DNA from 4 places in the Candidatus Dorea massiliensis AP6 genome. Region 2 is predicted to be linked to each of the others. Evidence: predicted binding sites of a transcription regulator. Region 2 holds the regulator's gene; each other region holds the start of a gene.
The links. Region 2 encodes Rex, which represses fermentation and respiration genes when NADH is low (regulators of the CRP and FNR family bind a similar motif). Its sites were predicted from a motif close to ATTGTTAANTANTTAACAAT; they were not measured.
Positions count from the first base shown of each region.

Region 1: the regulator Rex is predicted to act here: its motif matches at 3,043-3,062, upstream of ACESZP_RS02420 (carbonic anhydrase).
Region 3: the regulator Rex is predicted to act here: its motif matches at 3,274-3,293, upstream of hypB (hydrogenase nickel incorporation protein HypB).
Region 4: the regulator Rex is predicted to act here: its motif matches at 2,870-2,889, upstream of ACESZP_RS09400 (DUF8180 domain-containing protein).

Region 1 covers NZ_CAXTKW010000002.1:9,178-14,171, reverse strand. The annotation lists gene ACESZP_RS02435 (prolyl-tRNA synthetase associated domain-containing protein) at 1-406, shown strand, start outside; gene ACESZP_RS02430 (DnaJ domain-containing protein) at 565-1,332, opposite strand; gene ACESZP_RS02425 (DUF5685 family protein) at 1,325-2,149, opposite strand; gene ACESZP_RS02420 (carbonic anhydrase) at 2,300-2,866, opposite strand; gene ACESZP_RS02415 (helix-turn-helix transcriptional regulator) at 3,169-3,492, shown strand; gene ACESZP_RS02410 (DUF1700 domain-containing protein) at 3,489-4,181, shown strand; gene ACESZP_RS02405 (DUF4097 family beta strand repeat-containing protein) at 4,178-4,994, shown strand, end outside.
Region 2 covers NZ_CAXTKW010000001.1:124,720-129,713, reverse strand. The annotation lists gene ACESZP_RS00700 (MBOAT family O-acyltransferase) at 1-71, shown strand, start outside; gene ACESZP_RS00695 (hypothetical protein) at 83-1,078, shown strand; gene abc-f (ribosomal protection-like ABC-F family protein) at 1,072-2,985, opposite strand; gene ACESZP_RS00685 (redox-sensing transcriptional repressor Rex) at 3,172-3,819, shown strand; gene alr (alanine racemase) at 3,914-4,994, shown strand, end outside.
Region 3 covers NZ_CAXTKW010000005.1:54,862-59,855, forward strand. The annotation lists gene ACESZP_RS06550 (2-hydroxyacyl-CoA dehydratase family protein) at 1-488, opposite strand, end outside; gene ACESZP_RS06555 (2-hydroxyacyl-CoA dehydratase family protein) at 488-1,675, opposite strand; gene ACESZP_RS06560 (ATP-binding protein) at 1,715-2,506, opposite strand; gene hypB (hydrogenase nickel incorporation protein HypB) at 2,528-3,199, opposite strand; gene ACESZP_RS06570 (GntR family transcriptional regulator) at 3,500-4,207, shown strand; gene ACESZP_RS06575 (type II secretion system protein) at 4,266-4,922, shown strand.
Region 4 covers NZ_CAXTKW010000008.1:20,757-25,750, forward strand. The annotation lists gene cooS (anaerobic carbon-monoxide dehydrogenase catalytic subunit) at 1-356, opposite strand, end outside; gene ACESZP_RS09385 (ATP-binding protein) at 394-1,167, opposite strand; gene ACESZP_RS09390 (methylenetetrahydrofolate reductase) at 1,244-2,179, opposite strand; gene ACESZP_RS09395 (CooT family nickel-binding protein) at 2,299-2,493, opposite strand; gene ACESZP_RS09400 (DUF8180 domain-containing protein) at 2,519-2,836, opposite strand; gene aroE (shikimate dehydrogenase) at 3,078-3,953, shown strand; gene ACESZP_RS09410 (aminotransferase class V-fold PLP-dependent enzyme) at 4,153-4,994, shown strand, end outside.

The DNA.
Region 1 (4,994 bases), on a different contig from region 2:
CGAGGAATGTCAGGGCGTGGATCAGCTTCTCGGTATTGAGATCTGTAAAAATCTGGTGCTCTGCAACGCCCAAAAAACGAAATTCTACCTGCTGCTGATGCCCGGGGATAAGCAGTTCAAGACCAAAGACCTGTCCAAACAGATCGGTTCTTCCCGCCTTTCCTTTGCCCCGGCGGAGTATATGGAGAAACTGCTGAATGTGACGCCGGGATCCGCCACGGTTATGGCCTTGATGAATGACCCGCACAATCAGGTACAGCTCATCATCGATGAGGACGTGGCCGCCCATGAGGAATTTGGCTGCCATCCCTGCATCAATACGTCCAGTCTGCGGATGAAGACGGAGGATATGCTGGAGAAGTTTCTGCCGGCGGTGCATCATGAAGCTATTTTTGTGAAGCTGTAATAAAGCCTCTGGCGTTCCAGGGTTAAAATTTCACCTGCCACGCCGATTCTTTGATTCTATTTATATTTGATTTCAGTTTTCTAAGCATTAAAAAAAGAGAGGCGTTCTTCTATTATTATATATGGAAAGAACGAATCTCTTTTATTTTCACACTCTGCTTAGCATCTGCAGAACATACAGAACAGCTGCGCCAGACAGAAGCTCCTGCACAGCTTATCCATGCCTTCCGCCTGCCGCTGATAGGACTGACTGTTCTGGCTGTACACATTTTCCGCATAACGGAAGCTCTGGAGTGTCCGCTGATAAAGCGGGTTATTCGGCTCTAACTGCAATGCTTTCTGAATCTGTGCCACCGCCAGCATCTGATTATTCAGACCATAGTTGGCCAGGGAGCTTAAATAGTACCATCGGGCGTTCCGCTCAGCGCCGGGCATACCGTTCAGCACCGAATCCGCGAACTGGTATTTTCCCATATTGATGAAGTCTATGGCCTGACGCATGGTTTCGCTGTCGGTGCAGACCTGCTGGGGGCGCTCCGGTCCCATGCGCATCCCCCAGAAACCGAAGAAATCCTCGAAGCTTCCGAAACCGCCGTAAGGACCGCTGCTATAAGTGCCATTTCCACTATTTCCATACGGACCGCTGCCAAAGGGACCGTTTCCAAAAGGATTCTGCCCGTAACCGCCTGCTCTGCCATAGCTGCTCTGCCCATAGCCGCCATAGGTCTGCTGCTGTCTCCGGTATTTCTCCGGGTTATTCAGCATATCGTAGGCCTCGTTAATCTCGTTCATTTTCTCCGCTGCCTGCGGATCGTCCGGATGAAGATCAGGATGGTATAATTTTGCCTTCTGACGATAGGCTTTTTTTATCTCTTCCCTGGTGGCGTCCCGGGACACCCCAAGTACTCTGTATGGATCGTCAACCATCCGTTTTCTCCTTTCCACGTATTTTCGCGTAATACTGCTGCCAGACGCCGCCGTAGAGGATATTGCGGAGCAGGTGTTCGTCCTGCACCAGCGGCAGCTTTTCAAAGACCTCCATGGCATTACCCAATGGAAGCCCCAACACCGGTTCCATCTCTTCCGGTTTTTTCTTCATCTCAAAAAGAGGGTTATAGTTACCCGTTTTCATGTCCTTTTTATAATCCATAGTCGCATCCATCAGATAGATGAAGCGGCCCAACTCGTAGCCGAAGACCCTGAGACTGTTGCTCCAGAAATCCTCCTCGTATACAAAGAGCTCCGAGAGCATCTTGCCGGAACAGTTGATGGCCTGATCTGCATTGGCGCCCGGCGCCTGCTCGATAAAATCCAACTCCTGGAGACTGTCTGTGATGGCCTTGCACTGACGGGGGTAAGCCTTTTCCACTTCGTCATAGGCCTTTTTCAGCTTATCACCATACCAGCGTTTTCCGGTCTTTTTTTCATCCTTCCAGTCATCCAGAGCCTTATAATAAGCCAGGGCCACGGTCATATCCGCCGCGTATTCTGTAAAACGGTTCTCCACGCCGCTGCGGGGCCGCAATGGATGGATGCCGCAGCGGAAATCCGTCGTCTTCTCTTTCGGCTCATACAAAGAAGAAAGGAACAGAATCACAAAAGTCATATCGTAGCTTAAGCTCATCCGCTCCAGTTCCCCATATCTCATTTTCAAATTTCTGCAGAGTCCACAGTAGACGCTCTGGTAGCGTTCCTGCTCTTCCTTTGAAAGCTTCGAACGATTACATTCTATATATCCGAACATTCGCTCACTCCTTTATGCTTCACGGCTTCGCGAATTCATTTTCCTCACAATGCTGCTTAGTATTTAATCTTACCATGCATCCTGTCAATGTCAATGGCTTTCACAGTTCTTTTAGACTCTTTCTTCTTTTTTAATTTTTTACAGATTTCTCTAAAGGAATTCTACCCGGCCATCCTCGATGTGGTAAACCGCGCCGACCACCTGCATTCCTTTCTCTTCCATTTTCGCGATATCCAGGCTGTGCTCAATGAGCGCCATACTGCGCCGGACATTCAGACAGCAGGCTTTGAAATCATCCTTCTCGTCGCCGATGGCCAGCTTAATCTCGTCGGTAATGAACTTGATATAGCCTTCCGGATCGTGATGAATCGCCGCGTCCACCGCGCCGCAACAGGTGTGGCCCAGCACGACGATAAGAGGACTTCCCAGATGGCTGGCTGCATATTCAATGCTGCCCAGCTGATGGTCGTCGATGACATTTCCGGCTACCCGAATCACAAACAGGTCGCCGATGCCTGCCGAGAAGATGCTTTCGGGAATCACCCGCGAATCGGAACAGGTGACAACGATCGCGTAGGGATGCTGGCCGTGCTCTTTGGTATACAAGCGCAGCGCTCTGGAGATATTGCCCTTTCCGGTCTCGGAGTCCAGGTACTTTTTGTTGCCGTCCTTCAGTTTCTTCATGGCCTTATCAGCCGTCATGATAAATGGTTTCATACACTCCGCCCTTTCCTCTGTTTGCGCATGTTTCCAGCGCATCCAGGTATCCCCGTAGGGGGTTTCCTCGATTTGCGCATGTTTTCAGCGCATCCAGGTATCCCCGTAGGGGGTTCCTCTGTTTTCTCTATTATAAAGTGTAGGTTTACAGCCTGTCAAATAAAGCCTTTTCTCCAATTATTAAGTTTTTATGAATCCTATTGACAAGATAATATTATATAGCGTATAGTATAGGCATCCGATAATACTATATGATGTATAATATTATATCTTATTACAGCATAAAATAAGGAGTGGATCACATGGTTTTTAACACAGGAGCCGCTCTCCTGGACGCAATTGTGCTGGCGGTTGTATCCCATGAAGCCCAGGGCACCTACGGGTACAAGATTACCCAGGACGTCCGGCAGGCCATCGACATTTCCGAATCAACACTGTATCCGGTCCTCCGACGGCTTCAGAAGGATGGCTGTCTGGAGACCTACGATATGGAATTCGGTGGACGGAACCGCCGCTATTACCGGATTACAGAGGCCGGAACGGCGCAGTTGAATCTGTACAGGAACGAGTGGACAATTTATTCCATCAGGATTTCCAATTTGTTTGCGGGGAGTGAGGAGACATGACAAGAACAGAATTTATGAAGCAACTTCAGGATTTGCTCTCAGATATTTCTAAAAATGAGCGGGAGGAAGCCCTTCAGTATTATAATGATTATTTTGACGATGCGGGATCTGGGGAGGAAGCCCGGATTCTGACAGAGCTTGGAAGCCCGGAGCAGGTGGCCCGGAAAATCAAAGCCGGACTGTCCGACGACGCTTCGGAGTTTTCCGAGCAGGGCTACCGGGATACGCGTTTTGACGGAAATGAGGCTGCACATGCCGCTTCCTCTTTCATGGATTCCGAAAGCGCCGGGAAAACCGCTCCGAAAAAGGAACGGAATCTGTGGAAGCTGCTGGCCATTGTGCTTTTGTGCATTGTGCTTGGTCCCTTTGTGATTCCGGTTGGCTTTGGCCTTCTGGCAGTTCTTTTCTGCGTCCTCCTGGCAGCGCTTCTGACTGTGGCAGCTGTTCTGGTTTCCGGAATTGTCATTTTCGTTGCCGGAATCTTTGTCATCGGCGTGGGGCTCATTCAGTTCTTTACAGCACCGGTCCTGGGAATCGCTACCGCAGGCGCCGGCTGCCTGCTGACAGCTCTTGGCATTCTACTGTCGCTGGCACTGTTATGGATTGCCCTTAAAGTAGTGCCGGTACTGGTACAGGGGCTTGTCAATCTGGTTAAGCTTCCTTTTCGAAAGGCAGGTGTGATTCGATGAAGCGTTTTACGAAAATTTCTCTTATTGCAGCCGCGGTACTGACAGTACTGGGAATTGTCGGCGTCGGCGTTGGTTTCCTGTTTGGAGCGAAGCCAAGTCAGCTTGCACAGAATCTCCATGTTCCCGCCTCTTCTTTTGCCGGGATCCGGGAACATGACAGAAACGACTCCGGCGGCGATTCTGCTGAGCGCACTTATGATTCCACTATCCGCAAGCTGGAATTGGATGTAACGAATGCATCCGTTTCCATTGGCACCTCGGAAGACAATCTTATTTCCATAAAAACGCGGAACGCCGGAAAATATTTCAAAGAATCTGTTCGAGATGGCGATACATTAATTCTGGAGGATGACCGTCCGAACGGAAATACTGCCCTGGAACTTCAGATTCTGCTTCCGGATCGGATGTTTGACGATATGGATTTGGATCTCGGCGCTGCCGAACTGACTGCCGGAAAGCTGCAGGCCCGGGAGTTTTCCCTGGATATGGGAGCCGGATCAGGAAGCATTGATACGCTGCTGGCATCAGAGGATGCGTCTATTGATGTGGGTGTAGGGGAATTGACCATCGGATATTTTGATGGTTCTGAGCTGGAACTGGAGTGCGGCACCGGTTCGCTTGCCATCATGGTTGCCGGTGAAGAACCGGATTATAATTATGAACTGGAGTGCGGCATTGGTTCCATTGATATCGGTGGTTCCAGCTATTCCGGCTTATCTTCGGAGCATTCCGTAGATAATGGCGCGCCACACACCATCAGCGCTGACTGTGGCATTGGAGAAATATCCCTGCAGTTTGACGGGGCACAGCATC
Region 2 (4,994 bases):
TCGCCCTGATTTTTGTCGTGCTTTACAGTCGTCAGCTGGGCGAGTACAGTTTTGTATACTTTCAGTTTTAATGAGGACATCTATGAGACGATTTTTACGTAAAATTGCGCCGTTTGTGATTTTTATCCTGATTCTGGAGCTGGCCATTCCCATGGCGGTGGATCCTTACAATGTTTTTCATTGGCAGAAAATCCGGGATAATGGGGTAGAGCCCAACAGCAATTACATTAAAATGCAGTACATCCTGCATAATCCGGACAAGTTTGATTCCTTCCTGTTCGGTTCCTCCCGGACCGGTTTTGTGGACGTGGAGAACATTCCGGATGGAAAATGGTACAATATGTCCTATTCAGAAGGACTGCCGGCGGAGCATCTGGAGAACCTGCAGGAGATGATTGCCAATGGAATCATTCCGAAAAATGTCATGATCGGCGTGGATAATATTTCCGCCTTCGTGGATCCGTCCCTACATCAGAATCAGTTTTACCGGATCCCCTATCCGAGAACAGATAAACTGGGATTTTATGGAAAATACCTTAGCATTAAGGGCGTCCTGCTGTCCTTGGATGTGATTCGAAATCATGAAGTGACCGATCCGGATTATGTGGAACGCTATTATCGGAGCGGAAGTACGCTCCGGGATCCGTCTCTTGGCGGAACCTTCAAGGACGATGTGCCCTACTGGGACGATTATTATACCGATTATATGGCTGATTCGCTTCTGGACATCCGGCGGATCCGGGAATTGTGCGAAGAGTATGGGATTAACCTGATTGTGTTTACCAATCCGCTTTATTACCGGACCTATCAGGAGTCCAAGCATTTCGGTTACGATCAGTACCTGGGATGGCTGGCCGGAGCAGCGGGGAGCTTTTATAATTTCAGCGGGGAAAATGCCGTGACCATGGATAAGAACTATTTTTATGAATCCAGTCATTATACAGAAGTGGTGGGAGATATGATCATCGACCGCATCTTTAACGGGGTGACGGATGAGAGCCTGGAAGCTCAGGGCTTCGGCATGTATGTGACAGAAGACAATTTAGATGAATTTAATGAAGCGCTGGCCAATCATTGAGCCAGCGCTTCCCATTGTTCGTATAGAATTTCAAGACGGGCCGCAATGGCCTCCTTTTCTTTGTGAAGCTTCATGCATTCCGCCACATTCGTGTAGACGGATTCCTGAGTCAGAAGCTGATCGATTTCGCCGTCCCGGGTCTCCAGGTCGAAGATTTCCGCTTCCGTCTTTTTGAAATCATTTTCCCGTTTCCTCTGACGTGCCTGTTCCTCTTTCTGCTGTTTCCAGTCCAGTTTTCCCGCAGATTCCGGTTCTGCCGCTTTGGCCTCCGGAAGCTCCGGGTTCTGCGCCTTCGGCGTCAGAATATCATGCTTTTCCAGATAATAATCGTAATTGCCGATATAATTGACTAACTGTCCGCCGGTCAGATCGAGAATCCGTGTGGCGGTTGTGTTGATAAAATAACGGTCGTGGGAGACATAAAGCACAGTGCCGGTATAGCGGTTCAGGGCCTGCTCCAGAATCTCCTTGGAGACGATGTCCAGATGGTTGGTGGGCTCGTCAAGAATCAGGAAATTGGCCTCGGAGAGCATCAGCTTCGCCAGAGAGACACGTCCCCGTTCGCCGCCGGAGAGCTCCGAGATTCGTTTGAACACATCGTCGCCGGTGAAAAGAAAAGCGGCAAGGGTGCTTCGAATCGTTGTATTATCCAAATCCGGGTAAGCGTCGGAAATCTCTTCGAACAGCGTCTTTTCCGGGTGCAGCACGTGATGCTCCTGATCATAATAACCGATATGAACCTTGGAGCCCAGGGTAAAAGAACCGCTGTCTGCTTCCAGCAAGCCATTCAGAATCTTTAATATCGTAGTTTTGCCGGTTCCGTTGTTGCCGATAAGAGCTACCCGTTCGCCGCGCTTGACGTCGAAATTCAGATCCGTGAAGAGGGTCTGGCTGCCGAAGGATTTGGAAAGACCCTCCACGGTCAGCACGTCATTTCCGCTGACCACCTTTGGCTCCAGGGTGATATGCATCTCAGAGCGGACTTCCGTGGGTTTCTCCAGTACGTCCATCTTGTCCAGCATTTTTTCGCGGCTTTCAGCCCGTTTGATGGATTTTTCCCGGTTAAAGGATTTCAGTTTCTGGATAACCTCTTCCTGATGTTTGATTTCCCGCTGCTGATTCAGCCAAGCATGCATGCGGGCTTCCCGAAGCTGTGATTTCTTCGCGGCATAGTCGGAGTAATTGCCCTGGAAGGTGGTCACCTCGCCGGCGTCAATCTCGATAATCTTCGTGGCGATCCGGTTCAGAAAATACCGGTCATGGGCAACCACCAGAACCGCGCCGTCGTAGTTCAAAAGAAAGGTTTCCAGCCAGGCGATGGAATTCATGTCCAGGTGGTTGGTGGGCTCGTCCAGCATAATGAGATCCGGATGGGAGAGCAGAAGCTTGCCTAAAGATACGCGGGTCTTCTGACCGCCGGACAGCTTATTAACATGCTTCTCAAACTCTTCCTCTTCAAACCCCAGTCCCTTCAGCACGCCGACCACCTCGCTCTTATAGGCGTAGCCGTTTTTCAGTTCAAATTCATGGTTCATGCGGGTATACTGCTCCAGCGCCATATCCAGCGCAGCGCCGGACAGCTCCTTCATCTGCGCTTCGATCTCCCGGATACGGGTCTCCAGATCGATAACGTCCTGCTTGACCGTCAGCAGCTCCTGGTAAATGGTGTGGTCGCTGTTCAGATCCTGATGCTGTGCCAGATAGCCGATGGTTTTGCCTTTTGCCAGAACCACCTCGCCGGAGTCTGCTTCCATTTCCCCGATGATGATTTTTAAGAGGGTGGATTTGCCTGCGCCGTTGATACCGACCACGGCGGCCTTTTCCCGATCCTCCATGTGGAAGGACGCGTTTTTCAGAATCACGTCGGTTCCGAAGGCTTTGTTTATATTTTGACATGCTAATATCATAAAAACACCTCTGTTTTTCGTTGTTGAATGTCACACGAAGTCTATTATAGCGAAAAATGCAGGATTGAACAAGATAAAATCTACGATTCTTTCAGAAGAATCCAGTAAAAAGATTGACAAAAAATTTGCTTTTCGATTATAATAAAAACAGTTTTGAAAGATTTATTGAGGGATGTGCAGAATATTATGGAAGAGAGAGAGATCTCAAAAGCAGTTATCAAGCGGCTGCCGCGCTATTATCGCTATCTCGGAGAACTGATGGAAAATGGAGTAGAACGTATTTCCTCCGGTGAGCTGAGCAAACGGATGAGTGTCACGGCGTCGCAGATCCGGCAGGATCTGAACAACTTCGGCGGTTTTGGACAGCAGGGGTACGGATACAATGTCAAGTATCTGTATGAGGAAATCGGCAAGATTCTGGGCCTTGACAAGAAACATAACATGATCATCATCGGCGGTGGTAATCTGGGACAGGCTCTGGCCAATTATGTAGATTTTGAAAAACGCGGTTTCTACATAAAAGGCATTTTTGATGTAAATCCTATTTTAAAGGGCTTAAGCGTCCGGGGCATCCAGATTCACATGCTGGAGGATCTGGAGAGCTTCATCAAGGATGAAGATATTCAGATTGCGGCATTGACGCTGCCCAAGTCCAAGGCGGAGGAGATGACGAAGCTTCTGGTTCAGTATGGAATCAAGGCTATCTGGAATTTCGCCCATATCGATCTGGATGTTCCGTCGGATGTCCTGGTAGAGAATGTTCATTTGTCAGAGAGCCTGATGCAGCTTTCTTACAATATTACACGGTATGAGAAAGAGCATCCCCGTTCCTGACGGAGTATCAGAGTGAGGTATGATAAAAGGGAGCTTTTGGCTCCCTTTTGCATGTAAACGCATAGTATATTAAGGATAGTGAGGAGTGTCAGACGTGAAAGGATATAAGCGCGTGGCGGCTTATGTGGATTTGGATGCCATAGAAGATAATTTTGAGGCTATGAAGGCAAACCTGAAAGAAAAAACAAGAATTGCGGCTGTAGTAAAGGCCAACGGGTATGGACATGGAGCAGCGCCCATTGCGAGAATGATAGAAAAGAAGGATTATCTGTGGGGCTTTGCGGCAGCGACCATTGAAGAAGCTGCAGAGCTTCGAAGAAATGGCATTCAAAAGCCAATCCTGATTCTGGGGTACGTATTTCCGGAGGATTATGAGGAGCTGGTGCGCCTGGATATCCGCCCCACGGTATTTCGCCTGGATATGGCGAAGGAACTGTCTGCGGAAGCAGTTCGACAGCAAAAAGAAGTGAGTGTTCATATTAAAGTAGATACCGGTATGAGCCGGATTGGATTTGCGGATACCAAAGAGAGCGTGCAGGATGTCTGCGCTATCAGTAGGCTTCCGGGCATCAGGATGGAGGGGCTGTTTACCCATTTTGCCAAATCTGACGAGCTGGATAAAGCGGCTACCGAGAAGCAGCTTGCCCGGTACTGCGCGTTCCGGGAAGCCTGTGAGGCAGCCGGCGTGAAATTTCAGATTCATCACTGCTCCAACAGCGCCGGCATCATTGATTTGCCGGAGGCAAATCTGGATATGGTACGGGCGGGTATTACGGTATACGGTCTGTATCCTTCCGACGAGGTGAAGAAGGAGCTGGTTCCCCTGAGACCGGCGATGGAGATGAAAAGTCATATTGTACATGTAAAGACCATCGCGCCCGGAACGGAAGTAAGCTATGGCGGCATTTATACGGCGGATTCTGCGCGCCGGATTGCTACCGTCCCTGTGGGCTATGCGGACGGGTATCCGAGAAGCCTGTCCAATAAGGGCGTGGTACTGATCGCTGGTAAGCGGGCGCCTATCTGCGGCAGAGTCTGTATGGATCAGATGATGGTAGATGTGACGGAGATTCCGGAAGCAGTTCCGGGCATGGAAGTGACCATGTTTGGCAAAAACGGAGAAGCGGTTCTGTCCGTGGATGAATTGGCGGAGCTGTCCGGGCGGTTTAACTACG
Region 3 (4,994 bases), on a different contig from region 2:
GCCCCGTACTGATTCAGAAGCACCGATACATAGACCGCCGGCGTCTCACGGCTCAGTCCCTTCAGGGTCGGGAAGCCCATCATCACGGCCGTCATCTCATTTTCATCCATCAGGACCACCTTGTCGGACAGCTTCTTGTCGTTGCCGATGCGGCGATCCGCCTTGAACAAATTGTCCAGAAGCTTCGCCACGTCCGCCATAACCAGGTCGAACTCGGTATGGGCGATACGAAGCTGCGGACCGCGCAGCCCCTGCGTGTGCCGATCCACCATCATGGGCGCGGCCAGATAGTTGGCCATCCAGCGATAGCGGAAAAAGGCTTTGATGTTCCGGGGCTTCACGATGAATTTTGACAGAATCCACATAATATGTAACCAACGGGTGTAATCATAAAAGGTGTCCTTCAGTCCCCGCCATTCTCTGCGGTTCCGAACCTTGCCGATGGTGTAGAAGCTTCCCAGCGGCTCGCTTCCCCATTCTTTTCCCATTATTTCCCACCTCCCTGGATTTTCTTAATTTCGATGCTCTCCACGAAGGCCTGGACACGGGTGCGAAGCTGTCCGGAATGACCCACCGCATAGGGGCGGTCCACCGACAGCACCGGGTAATGGTACTCGTCCCGGAGTACCTGGGTTCCCACCGTCCGCTCGTATGCCCAGGGATCGCAGAATTTCATCTGCTCATAGATGATACCGTCTGCATGATATTCCTCCGCCAGCTTCGCCACATAAGCGCGCCGTCCCTGAATCTTCTCCTGATTCATATAGCGGGCGCACTGGGCCCGGTTCATATACTGACGGCAAATCTGCGTCAATGCATCCTCATCCTCCGTCAGAATGATTTCATCCCTGCCCGGAAATGATCCGTAACAGAAGCGGTCGGCGCACACGTAAGCGCCGCAGTCCTCAATGAGCTTCACCACATCCACATCATCCACCTCGGAGCCCACCAGCACCACCCGGGCACGGTATTTCTTTGTGTCCGGTTCTCTGGTTTTCAGCTCCTCCAGGGTCTCCTCCAGAACCGGAATCAGCATGTCCTTCGGCGCCACATAGGTAGCCATGGTCAGGATATGGAACTCGTAGCCGGTGATGCGCGGATGCTCCTCCTTCCGGTATTCGCCGATGGCGCGGATCAGCTGACAGACACGGTTGTGCTCCGCCACGGCCTGACGGATGGCACTGTCGGACACATCGATGCCGAAATGCTCTTTTAAGGGCGTCAGCACATGGTTCCGGCACTGCAAGGTATAGAGATTCAGGCCGTTTTCATCATTTTTCATGGGAATCTCCATGTATTCATAAAAGAAGTCCGGCTTCTCCATGGTGTGCAGAAGCTCCATATTCTCGATGCAGCGGTTCAGCATAGTGCAGCCGTCCGGCGTGATCAGACAGTCCGTGAAGTTGTAGCCGCCTTCCATGGCACGCTCCAACAGAGCTCTGGTGTACTCGCACAGGAAGCTGGTCATATAATAGGTGGCCATTTCCATGGAGCCGGTCCGGGGCGCCCGAAGACGCACCGAGAATGTCCCCGGAAGATTCAGAAGCGGTTCCGGAACATTTTCACAGACCGTGGCGATGCATTTGCGGCCCTCACCCTGGGCCTGACGCACCAGATCGTTGTTGGCGTCCTCTAAAAGCCGCTCCAGCTCATAGAGATGCTTTAAGTCTTTCATTCCCTCTCTCCCCTCAGTTTTTCTTATTATCAAATGCTTTTAATGTTCCCCGTCCAGCAGACCGATTTTCGTCAGGGCTTCCCGTGCGCCCCGGACGATGGCCGCATCCTTTGGCAGGAAAAATACATTTTCTCCCTTAAGATCAAATTCCGCCAGGGCCGCGTCCGACGGGATGTAGGCCAGCACCGGGATATCGCCCATATCCAGATACTGCTTCACATCCATAGAGGGCAGCCGGTTGGCGATGGCTCCCACCTGCTCGTACATGACCAACTCGTCCGCCACTTTTTTAATGGTCCGGATGACCTGCGTGCCCTTGCGGCTGGAATCGGTGATGAGAAGAAGGTGCGTCACCTTCTCCATGACACGGCGGTTGATCTGCTCAATGCCCGCTTCTCCGTCGATGACCACGTAGTCAAAATTGTCAGCCAGGATGCTGATGACCTCCTTCAGGTACAGGTTTACCTTGCAGTAGCAGCCTGCTGCCTCCGGTCGTCCCACGGCGATGAAGCTGAAGCCGCCAGCCTCAACCAGGGCATCGAAGATGCGGTAACGTGCCTCGCCCAGCAGCTCCACCGCGTCCCGGGTGTCGCCCTTCTCAGCTGCCGCTACGACGGCTTTCCGGATGTCGTCAATGGTGGTCTCCACCTCAATGCCCAGAGCCGTGGACAATCCCACCGCAGGATCCGCGTCAATGGCCAGGATGCGGCTGTCCGGGTGGTTTTCTGCCAGCAGGCGAACAATGTTGGCCGCAATGGAGGTCTTACCTACGCCGCCTTTTCCGGCAACGGCGAGGATTTTGGTATCATGCTTTTCTTTGTCTGATGGCATAAAATGTTCTCCTCTCTTCCTCTAGCTTCTCCAGCTTTTTGCCTCTCTCACAATCCAGTCAGCCAGCGCCTCTACGCCCTCGCCGGTCTTTGCGGAAATGTAGAGAATCGTGATATTCGGATTCCTGAGCTTCGCGTTCGCCTCTAATTTTTCTTTACTGAAATCAAAATACGGCATCACATCCGTCTTATTCACCACCAGCAGATCGCATTTCTCATACATCAGCGGATACTTCAGCGGCTTATCGTCGCCCTCAGGTACGGACAGGATTGTCATATTTTTCACAGCTCCTGTGTCGAACTCCGCCGGACAAACCAGATTGCCCACATTTTCCAGAATCACCAACTCCGCGTCGTCGAGGCCGAACTCGTAAAGCCCCTGTCTCGTCATATCCGCGTCCAGGTGGCACATGCCGCCGGTGTGGATCTGGATGGACTTTACTCCCGCTTTTGTCATGGTCTCCGCGTCCACCGCCGAGTCAATATCAGCCTCCATCACGCCCATTTTGATACGGCCTTCCAGGGCCTTCGCCAGCGCCAGCAGTGTGGTGGTCTTCCCTGATCCCGGTGAGGACATCAGATTCAGCAGGAATACCTTCTTCTCCTTCAGCTCCTGCCGGAGTCTCTCCGCGTCCGCGTCGTTGTCCGCGAAGATGCTGCGCTTCACTTCTATGATTCGAATTTTATCTTCCATTTCATAACGCTCCCATTCTTTTTGATCGTATATTATCATTTTCTGACATTATTACACACTTGTAAAGTGGCAAAATTGCCAAAAAAATCACAATCTCTTTTATGGTCGTGGTCTGACCAGATTTTATACATCTTTTCCAGGAAGCCTTCCGTTATTCTCTGGTTTTGGTCTGACCAATTTTCATTGACTTACCCATGATTCCATGCTATATTGAAGCTGTTGAAGCCGCAGGGTTCAAAACCATCTGCGGTTGTTTTCTGTCCTGCTTTACAGGAATTTTATAGGAAATGAGGTGCTTACTTGGCTTTTAGGAAAATTGACGCGCCTTCGATTAAGGAGTTGTTTCTGAGCCAGATGGAGGAAATGATTCTCTCCGGCGAGCTGAAGCCGGGAGACAAGCTGCCGCCGGAGCGGGAACTGGCAGATACCATGGGAATCAGCAAAACTGTAGTACACGAAGGCATCCGGGAGCTTTCAAGACGGGGCTTTCTCGACGTGCTGTCCCGGAAAGGCGTCCATGTGGCCGACTATACCCGTACCGGCAACCTGGATACGCTCTTTGCCATGATCCGTTACCGGGGCGGTATGCCGGATCGGAAAATTCTGATCAGCCTTCTGGACACCCGCCTTTACCTGGAATGCCCTGCCCTGCGAATTCTCTGTGAGCGGCAGGATCCGGCAGACCTTGCGAAGCTCTCCGAAATTCTGGATGCTGTCCGGAAAGCCTTAGACCTGGATATCACGGACTTCGCGTCAGCCCTGTTCCTATATCGCCGGACCATCGTAACGCTGACCGGCAACTGCATCTCGCCGCTGGTGATGAACGCGTTTTTCCAGTCTTCCATTACGGCCTGGACCGATTGCTGCGAATACATCGGGCGGGAACGGCTTCTGGAGATTTTGTCAGAAACCAGTGATTGCATCCGTCAGGGCAATGCAGATCGGGCTGTGGAGCTTTTCACCGGGTGCATTGAACAATTTAAAGCGCATCTGAACGATGCTTATTAACCATGTCATTTATGAAAAATAGAAACACCAAAGACATACGCAAAAAAGGAGATTTTTTATGAAGCTGTTACATTGGATACAAAAGCAACGGAATCGAAAAGCTGGCTTTACACTGGTGGAGCTCATCGTAGTACTGGTCATTCTGGCTATCCTGGCTGCGCTGCTGGTACCGGCGCTGACCGGATATATGGATAAAGCGAAGGAGAAGCAGGTGATAGCGGAAACGCGGTCGCTTTTGACGGCGATTCAGACGGAAGCTTCTGAATTGTATGCAGAAGACAAAATTCCACAGGATAACCTGTCGCTTCAAAAATATCCTGCCCTTGCTTCGAAAAACGGCGCCGCCTCAGACGCCGGCACCTATTTTCTTACATCAAATGAGTTAAAAGAAAACTACAATAAGATAGTCTCTTTAAGCGAATTAAAAAGTCTTGAAAATGGCAAAGGCTCTTTTACCTGTGCCGTAGATGGTAAGGGGAAAGTACGCTCTATTATTTATAATGCTGGAAATGGTTATACCGGGTTATATTTTGCCGAAACAGCTGAATATATGGCTGTTAAAGCTTCAACAAGTGAAAATGCGGGCGCTTATGACCTTTATTTTAATAAGGTTATTGCGACCCATTATTATGCGGCTAATCCACAATTGGATCTCTGGGGACGCACTATGATTCTGTTTCAACTGGGATATGGAGATTCTCCCGAATATAATTAAATTCGACCGTGCGCTGCCTATTGAAAATATTTATTGACAAGCCCCGCCTCGTCTGCTATCATAGACCCAACA
Region 4 (4,994 bases), on a different contig from region 2:
TCCGGATCCTTTACCTTGTAAGCTCCATCCGGCTGTGCAGCATACAGTGTGTGACAAATCTCACGGCCATGGTCAGAGTGTGTAGCTGCTCCGCCTGCTGTAAATTTCAGATAGTTACGGCCTACGATACCATGTACGTCACATCCGCAGATACCTCTCGGTGCCTTCGGTGTAATACGGCACGGTCCCATAGCACAGATTCGGCAGCAGACACCCTGCTCACCAAACTTACAGTGCGGCGTCTGGTTCTTCACACGAAGCTGCCAGGCATCAGCACCTACCTTTGCTCCTGTCTCCAGAAGTCTGGCTGTTGCGGCTTCCATTTCCTCCACCGTTGTCAACTTTAAATCTCCCATTATAAACCTCCTACCTTTTTTTATTTTCATAAATTTATTATGAAAGATCCAACTGGTCAATAATACTGTACAGCGCCTTGCGGACCGGAGAATCCTCCGGAAGCTTTACTGTGGGCACGCCGTCACAGTCATACTCAAACACCTGCTCGTCCTGAGGAACGACGCCCAGCAGATGAAGGCCCTGTTTTTCGATCTCTTCTTTCGTTCCCGCATTCAGCACTCCACCCGGAGCGCGATTGATAATCAGTCCTACGGACTTGGGCTTCAGTCCACATTCCGGAATCAGCCTTGCGATACGTCCTACTGCCTGCACGCCTCTGCGTGAGCAGTCGCTGACCAGAATAATGGTATCTACCGACGGAAGAATTCCGCGGCTGATGTGCTCCATTCCCGCCTCATTGTCTACTACTATATATTTGTAATTCTTGGCATATCTTGCAATCTGGGTCGTCAGGAGCCCGTTGACGAAGCAATAGCATCCCTTTCCCTGTGTGTGACCCATCACCAGCAAATCATAATCATCCTGCTCGGAAAGCGCTTCTCCGAATTTGAGCTCCGCGTAATCCTGCTTGGACATTCCCTTCGGAATCGGGTTGGAACCCGCTGTCTCTGCCTTTGCAATCTCCTCACGAATCTCGCCCAGGGTCGGAGCAGCCTCCACGCCCAGTACCTCGTTCAGATTGGAATTGGCATCTGCATCTACAGCCAGAACAGGTCCCTGCTTCTTCTGGCACAGGTATTCAATTAAAAGTCCTGTAAGTGTAGTTTTTCCCACACCGCCTTTTCCGGCTACGGCAATTGTATGTGGCATATCTTTGTTCTCTCCTGCCTTTTACCGCGGGCAGGTTTGTGCCCCGCCCGCAATTTTAATAATCAATTTTAAGTAACTAGATTAAGGTCTTCAGACCTGCGCGGTCGATGATCTCGGATACATCTTTCCACTTGTTCAGAGCGTACAGATGGATACCGTTTACACCCAGAGAACGATAGGTATCGATCTGCTTGATGGTGTACTCGATTCCTGCCTCGCGGAATCTCTTAATCTTGTCATCATAGAACATATCGAACGGCTTGCCCTCAGCGTCCTTAGCTGCGAACGGGTTCGGGAACAGCCAGTTCTGGGAAATGATCTTGCACAGCTCGTGATCCATTACACAGCCGTTGCGGGACAGTGCCATATTGATGGTAGCTGCCTGATCCAGAATCGGCATAACTCCTACGTCTACCGGCATGGTAACACCAGCGGAGTAGATAGCGTCCAGCCAGTACTTGAACTGCTCCATATCCCAGCAAAGCTGAGTCATGATGTAGTCAGCGCCGTTGTCCTGCTTCTGCTTCAGAACCGCGATATCGGACTCCAGGCTTCTGCATGCGATGTGTCCCTCCGGGGAACCTGCAACAGCGATCTCAAACTTATCGCCGAACTCGTCGCGAATGAACTTTACAAGGTCTGTAGCGTACTGGAAATCACCACAGGTAGTGGTCTCGCCCAGCGGAATATCTCCACGGAGAGCCAGAACATGATCTACGCCCTCGTTCAGGTACTGCTGCAGCTGATCCTTCATGCCTTCCTTGGTGTTCTTGATTACGGTAAAGTGGGTAACCGGTGTAGTGCCAGCGTTCTTAATCATCTGACATACCTCGCGGTTTGCTCCTACGTTTCCGCCGCCTGCGCCGTATGTACAGGAAATGTAATCCGGCTGATACTTGCACAGATGCTCGATCGTGCCCGGAAGATTCTCCATACCCTTCTCAGTCTTCGGCGGGAAAACCTCGAAAGACAGCGCCATGCGCTCGTTCATGATGTCTGTTAACTTTGTCATTTCAACCAACCTCCATTTTTTCTATATATCAACAATATTGATATCCCATCCAGGCCCGCACGCACGGCTGCCTCCGTACAGCGTGCCCCCGCTTTTCATAAGCGGACAATAGCCCGTCTTTATACAGACGGGCAGTTTAACTTCACTACGGAGCCAGTCAGATCTACAAAGGAAATTGTTCCCTCTACAACCACCTCGGCGCCCATGACATCAATCAGACGCACCGAATCGCCTTCTACGTAAATCTTGCTGACATTCTTCAGCACGACCTCTTCCGTGTCTTTCATCGTCTTATATACAGTTGCCAAACACATAATGATGCCTCCTTGTAAACTGTCGTTACTGTACTAAGGAAAGCGCCAGGCTCAGATACAGATTGCCCTTATCGAAATTCTCGATGGCTTTCTCAATCTGTACCGCCACATCTTCCTTTCCTGTCTCGCGGAACTTCTTCGCCACCTCAGCCAGCTCCGCAGCATGGTGCTTGTTGTGATCCAGCATATAGGAAAGCAGCGCTTCCTGCTCGCTTCCCGGCTTGTGATCGCCGCAGCCACATCCGCAGCCCTCATGGCTGTGATCGTGTGTATGCTCATGACAGTGCTCGTGATCATGCTCATGTCCGTGGCAATGTCCGTGTTCTCCGTCTACCATATGCATGGTTGTCTCCTCCTTTTACTCTATCTTTTAAATTGTGTTAATTTCCTGACAATCTTAGTACAATTATACCCTGACAGGGGGATTTTATCAAGTCGAATTTGGCCGAATAAAGGCTTTAAATTGTATTTCTTTGCATACATTCCAGCCCTGTCAAATTGCAATTGACTTTTCCCTGTTTTTTTTGTACCCTTAGTAAAAGTGTACACGATAACCCCGATAACTTCAAGCAAAAGGTGTAAAAATGGACAAAAAATTTGAGATAACTGGCACTACGAAACTTACCTGTCTGCTGGGAAATCCCGTTTCCCACAGCATATCCCCCGCTATGCACAACGCTTCTTTCCAAAAATTGGGTCTGGACTATACTTATCTGGCTTTTTCCGTAGATGAAACGCATTTCGAACGGGCCGTGGACGGACTTATCACCTTGGGGGCCGCCGGCTGGAACTGCACCATGCCCCTGAAGCGGCTTATGTACGAGCGGGTGGATACCCTCTCCGACTCTGCCCTCTTAAGCGGCGCAGTCAACACCGTAGTAAACCGGGACGGGCAGCTCTTTGGCGATAATACGGACGGCTACGGCTTTCTGCAGTCCATGCGGGACGCAGGCTTCTCCTGTGAGGGAAAACACGCGGTCCTGCTTGGCAGCGGCGGAGCGGCGGCAGCCATTCTGGCTCAGGCGGCCCTGGACGGCGCTGCTGCCATCGACGTCTTCGCCCGTAGCGCCTCCGCGTCCACTAGGCTAATCGCCGAGGAAATCCAGCGGATCCATGCCCGCTGCGACTGTCGGATCCGTCTCTTTGATCTGGCGGACAGCACTTCGCTCAGGCGCTGTCTGGACGAGGCCGACGTACTCATCAACGCCTCCTCCGTAGGCATGGCTCCCCACACAGACGCTTCCCTGATCCCGGATCCCGCCTTCTTCCATCCGGGTCTGGTGGTGGGCGACGTCATCTACAACCCCCGGGAAACCCTGCTCCTGCGCACCGCAAAGGAAGCAGGCTGCCACACCTTCAACGGTATGTACATGCTGCTCCATCAGGGAGCTAAGGCTTTTGAACGTTGGACCGGCCGGGAGATGCCTGTGGAATATATCCGGGAGCTCTATTTCCGGTAGATGCATCCCCTGCCCTGAATTCCGATCCGATATCTTGTAAATTCATCGGTTCCTGCTTTCTTTCAGAAAGATTTCGTGTTATAATAAAAAAAGCTGCAGTTTTGCCGGCGGCAGATCCGCAGCTTCCCTTTTATCGCAAAAGCACTGTTACGTTAATACACAAAAGTGTAATTATTTTCAAATCTGGAGATGAACCGTTATGATTTACCTTGACAATGGCGCCACCACCTTTCCAAAGCCGGAATGTGTCTGGGACGCCGTAGACCATTTTAACCGGACAGCAGCTGTCAACGCGGGCCGGGGCGCGTATCAGGCTGCCCGGGACGCCACCGCCATGATTCGGGAGGTCCGTGAGCAGCTGATCAGTCTCTGCGACGCCAGGGAGCAGGCCCAGGTTATCCTGACCCCTTCTGTCACCATTGCCCTGAACCAGATTATCCAGGGACAGAAATGGACGCCAGAATCGGTGGCTTACGTATCCCCTTACGAACACAACGCGGTACTTCGCCCCTTAAAGCTTCTGGAAAAGCGCGTCGGTATCCGGGTTCTGGAGCTGCCCCTCGCCGCAGATCTTTCCATCGACCTGGAGGCCACGAAAGAAATGTTCCGGCAGACCCCACCGGATTTTGTCAGCGTCTCCGCCGTCAGCAATGTGACCGGTTACATCCTGCCGGCCCGGGAAATCTTTCTGATGGCTAAAGAATATGGCGCTTTCACTCTGCTGGACGCAGCTCAGGCCATGGGACTTCTAAAGCTGCGCTTCTCTTTCCTCCGGGCGGACGCCATCACCTTTGCCGGACATAAGACGCTTTACGCGCCCTTTGGCATCGGTGGCTTTCTGTTAAAGAACGGGATCGATCTGGAAGAGCTTCTGGCCGGCGGCAACGGCATGAAATCCTTAAGCGAGGACATGCCCCGCTATATGCCCGAGAAAATGGAGTGCGGCAGCATGGACACTCCCGCCATCGCAGGCCTTCACGCCTCTTTAAAATGGCTGAAAACAGTCCGCCCGAAGAAAACCGAGGACGAACTTATGGAATA